DNA from 2 places in the Hoeflea sp. 108 genome. Region 1 is predicted to be linked to the other one. Evidence: riboswitches for the same ligand, from Rfam matches in the RefSeq annotation. Region 1 holds a riboswitch; the other holds the start of a gene.

The links. A riboswitch is a leader RNA that binds a small molecule or an ion and turns the genes downstream of it on or off. The one in region 1 is predicted to bind cobalamin.
Region 2: another riboswitch for cobalamin. It lies ahead of B015_RS0112405 (aromatic ring-hydroxylating dioxygenase subunit alpha); the one in region 1 lies ahead of B015_RS0114480 (CbtB-domain containing protein).

What each region holds. Positions count from the first base shown of each region.
Region 1 is NZ_KB890024.1:2,914,237-2,917,632, reverse strand. It holds gene B015_RS0114490 (DUF1624 domain-containing protein) at 1-618, opposite strand, end outside; gene B015_RS0114485 (gamma-glutamylcyclotransferase) at 732-1,421, shown strand; cobalamin riboswitch at 1,490-1,686, shown strand; gene B015_RS0114480 (CbtB-domain containing protein) at 1,722-1,901, shown strand; gene B015_RS0114475 (CbtA family protein) at 1,918-2,697, shown strand; gene cobU (bifunctional adenosylcobinamide kinase/adenosylcobinamide-phosphate guanylyltransferase) at 2,690-3,199, shown strand; gene cobO (cob(I)yrinic acid a,c-diamide adenosyltransferase) at 3,199-3,396, shown strand, end outside.
Region 2 is NZ_KB890024.1:2,521,895-2,525,290, reverse strand. It holds gene B015_RS0112410 (hybrid-cluster NAD(P)-dependent oxidoreductase) at 1-151, opposite strand, end outside; gene B015_RS0112405 (aromatic ring-hydroxylating dioxygenase subunit alpha) at 157-1,419, opposite strand; cobalamin riboswitch at 1,527-1,737, opposite strand; gene cobF (precorrin-6A synthase (deacetylating)) at 1,812-2,570, opposite strand; gene B015_RS0112395 (hypothetical protein) at 2,567-2,815, opposite strand; gene B015_RS0112390 (ribonucleotide-diphosphate reductase subunit beta) at 2,806-3,396, opposite strand, start outside.

The DNA.
Region 1 (3,396 bases):
GAACAGGCCTGCTTTCAACGCCAGTCCAGCCAGGCCCATGCCTGCCAGCACCGCGCCGAACCATGGGAAGACAGGCACGAAGTCGTTGGAGCGGGGAGCGACGGTGTTGAGGCCGACCCAAAGCAGGGCAGGATGGTTGAAGACGTCGTTGCGCAGATAGTTGGGGGCGACGATCACCAAGGCTGCGGCGACGAGCGTCAGCAGCGGCGGCAGGCGTAGGAAAACAAGGCCGACGACGCTGGCAAAGGCGATCTGGTGCAGGATGCCGAAAAAGATGAAGGTATCCGGCATGGCATACCATGTCGCGCCGGTGATGACGGCGGCGGCGGCAACCACCATCGCAAGCCGTTTCCAGAAGCCGCGCCAGCGGATGCCCTTGGCGTGGGCGAGCACCAGGCTTACGCCAACGAGGAAGAGGAAGCTCGAGGCGATCGAGCGGGCGAACAGCTTCCAGCCGCCGAAGGCGGTCATGCCGGGATCGGCATAGCCGAAGAACTCGAGATCCCAGGCGAAATGGTAGATGGCCATGGCGATGAGCGCTGCACCACGGGCGATGTCGATCACCTGGACGCGTGGCGTTTGGGCTTGAACTTGGTCGGTGGTCGGTTGCATCGTCATGGCCATTCGCTTCGGCTTTCGGGTGTTTCGCCGCCCATGCAGCACTATCATGGTTGAAGCGCGGCAACAGAGGGACTAGCCAACGTCATGCACAGGGTTCGGGGATGTCGGCAATGAACGGTCGCGTGATGTCGTTGACCGAGGAGCTGGTGGCGCGCTGCCACCGCGAGGTGGCGGATGCCGGTCCCGATCCCGACGCCCAGCATCTCGACGACGCCGATTATGCGCGCATGATCGACGAGACGCTGGCGGCCAATCCCGAGGAGGGGCCGCTGTGGCTGTTCGCCTATGGCTCGCTGATCTGGAAACCCGAGGTCGAGCATGCCGAGGAGAGGGTGGCGCTGGCGCGTGGCTGGCATCGTTCGTTCTGCATCAACATGACCCGCTGGCGCGCGACAAAAGCCGAGCCCGGGCTGATGATGGGCATGGATCGCGGCGGCCAGTGCAAGGGTGTGGCGCTGCGGCTGATGGATGGCGACCGGCGCGAGCAACTCGACAAGCTCTTCCGTCGCGAGATGACGCTGAAACCCTCGACCTACAAGCCGCGCTGGCTGACGCTGGCCACCGATCAAGGTCCGTTGACCGCGCTTGCCTTCGTCATCAACCGCGAAGGCCATGCCTATGCCGGGGCGCTCGGCGAAGACGAGGTTGTGAATCGGCTGGCCACGACTTGCGGTCATTGGGGCTCGGCGGCCGACTATCTCTACAATGTGGTCAAGAACCTGGAGCAGCGTTCGATCCACGACCGGCACCTGTGGCGGCTGCAGCATCTGGTGGCGGAACGAATCGCCGCGCGTGCCTGATCGCAGGAACGCCGCATTCGAGCGCTGCGGCGTCGGAATTTGGTTTGCCGCCCCATGCTTTTGTTTCTATAGTCGCAGCCGTCGTCGGTTCCAGTTTTTGGAATCAAGAGGGAATGCGGTGAGGGAGTTTTTGCCCAAAGCCGCGGCTGCCCCCGCAACTGTGTGCGGTTAGCTCTCCCCAAAGGCCACTGAAGCTTGCTTCGGGAAGGCGGGGAAGGGTGTCGATCCGCAAGCCAGGAGACCTGCCGGCGACGAAGACTTTATTCTATGCCCTCGGGTGGAGGGTGAAAGGACATTGAAATGAACACGGTTACTTCCGCACTCGGCACTGGCGTTTCCTCCCAGTCGCGCGCGATGCAGCTGGCGATGGCCGCGCTGCTCGGCATCTTCGTTGTTGGCTTCCTCGGGTTCTCGCATATGGAAGTGGTGCACAATGCTGCCCACGACTATCGCCACTCGATGGCTTTCCCCTGCCACTAACGAAGGCAATCCAACCATGTCTGTCTTTCGCAACGTCGTGTTCATCGCGGCGATCAGCGGCCTATTGGCCGGCGTGATCCTGGCCGCGCTCCAGACCTATTCAACCGACCCGCTGATCTTCAAGGCGGAGACCTATGAGAACGCCGGCGGCCACGATCATGCCGCTACACCCGCTCAAGGCACCGAGGCGACCGCACCTGCCACTACCGCGCAGTCGACTGCGCCTGCTGTCGTCGCACAGGTCCCGGCCGAGGAAGAAGCGTGGGCGCCTGCCGACGGCTTCGAGCGCTTTGCCTATTCGGCACTCGCCAACATCATCAGCGGTATCGCCTTCGGCCTGATCCTGGTCGCCGTTTCAGAGTTCGCCGGTGGCATCGCCAACTGGCGCCAGGGTGTCTTCTGGGGTTTTGCCGGCTTTGCCGTGTTCACCCTGGCACCCGGCCTCGGCCTGCCGCCAGAACTGCCGGCGATGCCCGCAGCCGATCTTGTCTCGCGCCAGATCTGGTGGATTTCCACGGTCGTCGCCACCGCTGCAGGCCTTGCACTGATCGCCTTCAGGAAATCGTTGCCGCTGGCGATCCTCGGCGTGGCGCTGATCGTTGCACCGCACGTCATCGGCGCACCGCAGCCCGAAAGCCACGACTCGCCGATCCCGGCCGATCTGCACCACAGCTTCGTCGTCGCCGTCACCATCTCCAATCTGGTGTTCTGGGTGGTTCTGGGCGCTGTCGCCGGCTTCGTGCGCAGCCGTTTCATGGGCGAGCAGCCGCAGGCGCTGAACGGTCGCCTTGCCTGAGACGCTGACATTCCTGCTCGGCGGCGCGCGCTCCGGCAAGAGCGCGCATGCCGAGCGGCTCATCACGCAGTTTCCTGCGCCGTGGACGTATATCGCCACGGCGCAGGCCTATGATGACGAGATGCGCGAGCGCATCTCCATTCATGTAGGGCGCCGTGGTGACGGCTGGCAAACGATCGACGCGCCGCTCGATCTGGTGGGCGCACTCGCCGGTCTGCCTGACGGCGCGCCCGTGCTCGTCGACTGCCTGACACTCTGGCTCACCAATCACATGCTGGCGGAGCACGATGTCGCTACCGAATGCGCGGCGCTTATCGAAACGTTGTCGCGTCCGCGCGGGCCGTGGTTTGTGGTGTCGAACGAGGTCGGGCTCGGCATCGTGCCCGACAATGCGCTGGCCCGCCGTTTCCGCGACGATGCCGGCAGGCTCAATCAGAAGGTGGCGGCTGTTGCCGACGAGGTGCTGTTTTTGGTCGCCGGCCTGCCGATGAAGGTGAAATGATGAAGACGATCGACGAGCAGGAAGCCGAGCGCCACAAGGCCAAGATGGCCAAGCGCAAAGCCGTGCAGGATGCCGAGGTCGCCGCCAAGACCATCGTCGAGAAGGGGCTGTTGATCGTCAACACCGGTCCCGGCAAGGGCAAGTCGACCGCCGCCTTCGGGCTGGCGCTGCGCATGTTGGGCTATGGCCACCGCGTC
Region 2 (3,396 bases), 390 kb from region 1:
TGTAGCGAAACCAGGTCTGTGCATCCGAACGGAAGGCGAAAGTCTTCACATCAGGTGCTTCATCCACCACACCGATCACCTCCAGCACCTGGAGGCGATCATTCCACGGGGTCATCTCGTCGAGGTGGCGATAGAGGGCGGGGTCGCTCATGGCATTCATGACCTACTCCCTCTGGCGACGCTGCGCAGGGCGGGCTTTTGCCCGTCGGCGAGCCGTGGTTCGATGAAGCGCGCATACCAGTCGACGAACTGGATCACGCCGCCTTCGTGATGTTCGGAATATGGCCCGGGCTCATAGGCCGGCGACCTGATGCCGAAGGCGTTCTCCTCGACGATGCGGCGGTCCTCGTCGTTGGTCTCGGTCCAGACATGGGTCAACTCCTTCAAGTCGTAATCGACACCTTCGACCGCGTCCTTATGCACCAGCCATTTGGTGGTGACTGCCGTTTCCGTTGTGCTGATCGGCAATACGCGGAAGGTGACGGCATGATCGCCTAGAACATGGTTCCAGGTCGTCGGATAGTGGTAGAGCAACAGCGTGCCGATGCGGTCGGCCGCGACCTGGTCGGACAGGTTCTTGCGCACGGCACGCCTGCCCGTAGTCGTGTAGCTGACGGCCTTGCCGAGAAGCGGGGCGCGGGTGGCGCGGTATTGTCCTTCGTCGTCTATTCGAAAGCGCGAGGGCAGCCCTGCCGCCTCGCAGTGCGACCAATGCGCAAGCATGTCGGGATCGCTTTCGGCGCCGTTAACCCCGGTGACGGTTGGAGCTTCGGGGAAGGTCTTGCACAGCTCAGGATGGTTGGCCGCGCAGTGATAGCACTCCCTGTTGTTCTCCCAGACCAGCTTCCAGTTGCCCTTCTCGACGATGGTGGCTTCGAAAGCGACCTTGGCATCGACCAGATTGTGGGGAGCGAAGTACGGCTCCATCAGTGACCGGAACGGGCGGAAGTCGGCCGGCTCCTTGGCCAGGCAGATGAAGATGTAGCCACCGACGCTTTCGCAGGCGACGGGCTTCAACCCGAAGTCCTCCTTGTTGAAGTTCTCTGCCATCTGGCGGGCGAAGACCAGCTTGCCGTCGAGGTCGTAGGTCCATTGGTGGTAAGGGCAGACCAGTCGCGCCGACGTTCCTTTTTCCGTGGTGCAGACGCGGCTGCCGCGATGGCGGCAGGAGTTGTGGAAGGCGCGGATTTGACCATCGCGTCCGCGTACGATGACGACTGGATAGTCGCCTATCTGGACGGTGAAGAAGCTTCCGGCTTTGGCGACCTCGCAGTCGTGGCCGACGAACAGCCAGTCTCGATACCAGATCAGTTCGAGGTCGAGCTTGTAGAACTCCGGGTCGATGTAGAAGGGTTGCTGCAGGCTGAAGCCATCGCGCCGTTCGCGGATGAGTTTCAGCATTTCATTGCGCGTGTCCATGTCCGTCCTCGCTAGCGGTACAAGGACTGAACTGGTGGTATGGAGGGGAAGATCGCGCGGGTTCAAATGCCCGGACGCTCTGCCTCTTGACCGCCCACCGCGATCAGTCGGTTGAAAGAATTCGAGGCTGGTTTCCGGGCTCCGAAGCTGTCCTTTGTTGAGGACTGTCCCGACACCTTCCCAGGCATTTGCCCAGTGGTTCTCCCGTCGAGACGTCAAGCTTCGCTACCGTTGCGGGGGCAGCGCCGGGATCTAACCGGCTTCCCAATTATCCCGCAGACCACTTCGCCGGCGGGCACCTTGAACATCTTGATCAGATCACGGAAGCATCGCTGACAAAGCCGCGAAAGCGACATCGGCGGAATGCAAAGACGACAGCGGCCATGTTGCCGTCAGGTGCTTGCTGGCTTCACAAGCACTGCGTCCATGATCCATCCGTTGGCGCGACGCGCTTCGTTGCGGACACGCTCGATGTCGTCGATCACCTCTTTGAGCTTGCCCGAGATGAGAACCTCTTCCGGCATGCCGACATAGGCGCCCCAATAGACATCGAGATCGCCGTCGGCTTGCCGCAACGTCTTCTCGGCATTGAGCATGATGACCACGCTGTCGGCATTGTTGGGAAAACCTTCGCCCATGCTACGCCCGGTCGAGATCAGGATCGAGCGCCCGATGTCGCACAAGGCGACTTTGTGCTGGGCCGCCAGCGCCTGAATGCTGCTGATGCCGGGAAGGACCTCATAGTCGAGTTCGAAATCACCGCGGTCCTTGAGGCGATCGAGGATGCGCATGGTGCTGTCGTAGAGGGTCGGATCGCCCCAGACCAGGAATGCCCCGGTCTGCGACGCGTCCAGTTCCTCCATGACCAGCTTGCCGTATGTCGCCTCGACCTCTTCATGCCAGTCGGACACCAGCTGCTCGTAGTCGTCGCCGGCGCGCCGTTCGGGTGTCTTGAACTCTACGGTTCGGAAGGGGCGGTCCCGCACGTGACGCTCAAGGATCTCACGCCGGACACGGGCAAGCTCCTGCTTGCCGATGCCCTTGTTCGGGATGAAAAACACATCGACCTTGTTCATGGCGTTCACCGCCTGAACGGTGACGAAGTCGGGATTGCCCGCACCGATGCCGATGATCAGCACCTTCCTTCTCATTGGAGCCTCCCGGAAATGTGGGAGACCGCCAGTTCCCGACCGAGTTCGATAAACAGCTCTTTCAAGCGGTTGGGGCCGGGATGCGGGCCGCGATAGCCGTCAAGACGACGGATCTCCATGTTGACCGCAGCTGTCAGGTCGCTGCCGTCAGGCTGCGCCATCAACCAGGCTATCAGGACCTCCTCGGGTTGCGGAAGCGGTTTTGCGGTCCGTGCCGTTTGCCGGCGTCCGAGCGTCAGTCCCATGCCAGCGCTCCGCCGTTCTGGTATTCGATGACGCGGGTCTCGAAGAAGTTCTTTTCCTTCTTGAGATCCATGGCCTCCGACATCCACGGGAACGGATTGTCGGTTTCAGCGAAGACCGGCGCGAGACCGAGCTGGGCGCAGCGGCGGTTGGCGATGAAGTGCATGTACTGCTCGCAGAGCGCAGCATTGAGCCCAAGGAAGCCGCGAGGCATCGTGTCTCGCCCATAGGCTGCCTCGAGGTCTGCCGCATCCTTGACCATGCTGCGGACTTCCTCCTGGAAGGCGCGGGTCCACAGATGCGGGTTCTCCAGCTTGATCTGGTTGATCACGTCGATGCCGAAGTTGAGGTGGATGCTCTCGTCGCGCAGTATGTACTGGTACTGTTCGGCGATGCCGACCATCTTGTTGCGGCGGCCGAGCGACAGGATCTGGGCGAAGCCCGTGTAGAACCACATGCCCTCGAAGATGACGTAGAAGGCGACGAGATCGCGTAGGAATGCCTGGTCGGATTCCGGCGTGCCGGTCCTGAACTCGGGATCGTCAAGCGACTGCGTGTGTTTCAGGGCCCATGCGGCCTTGTC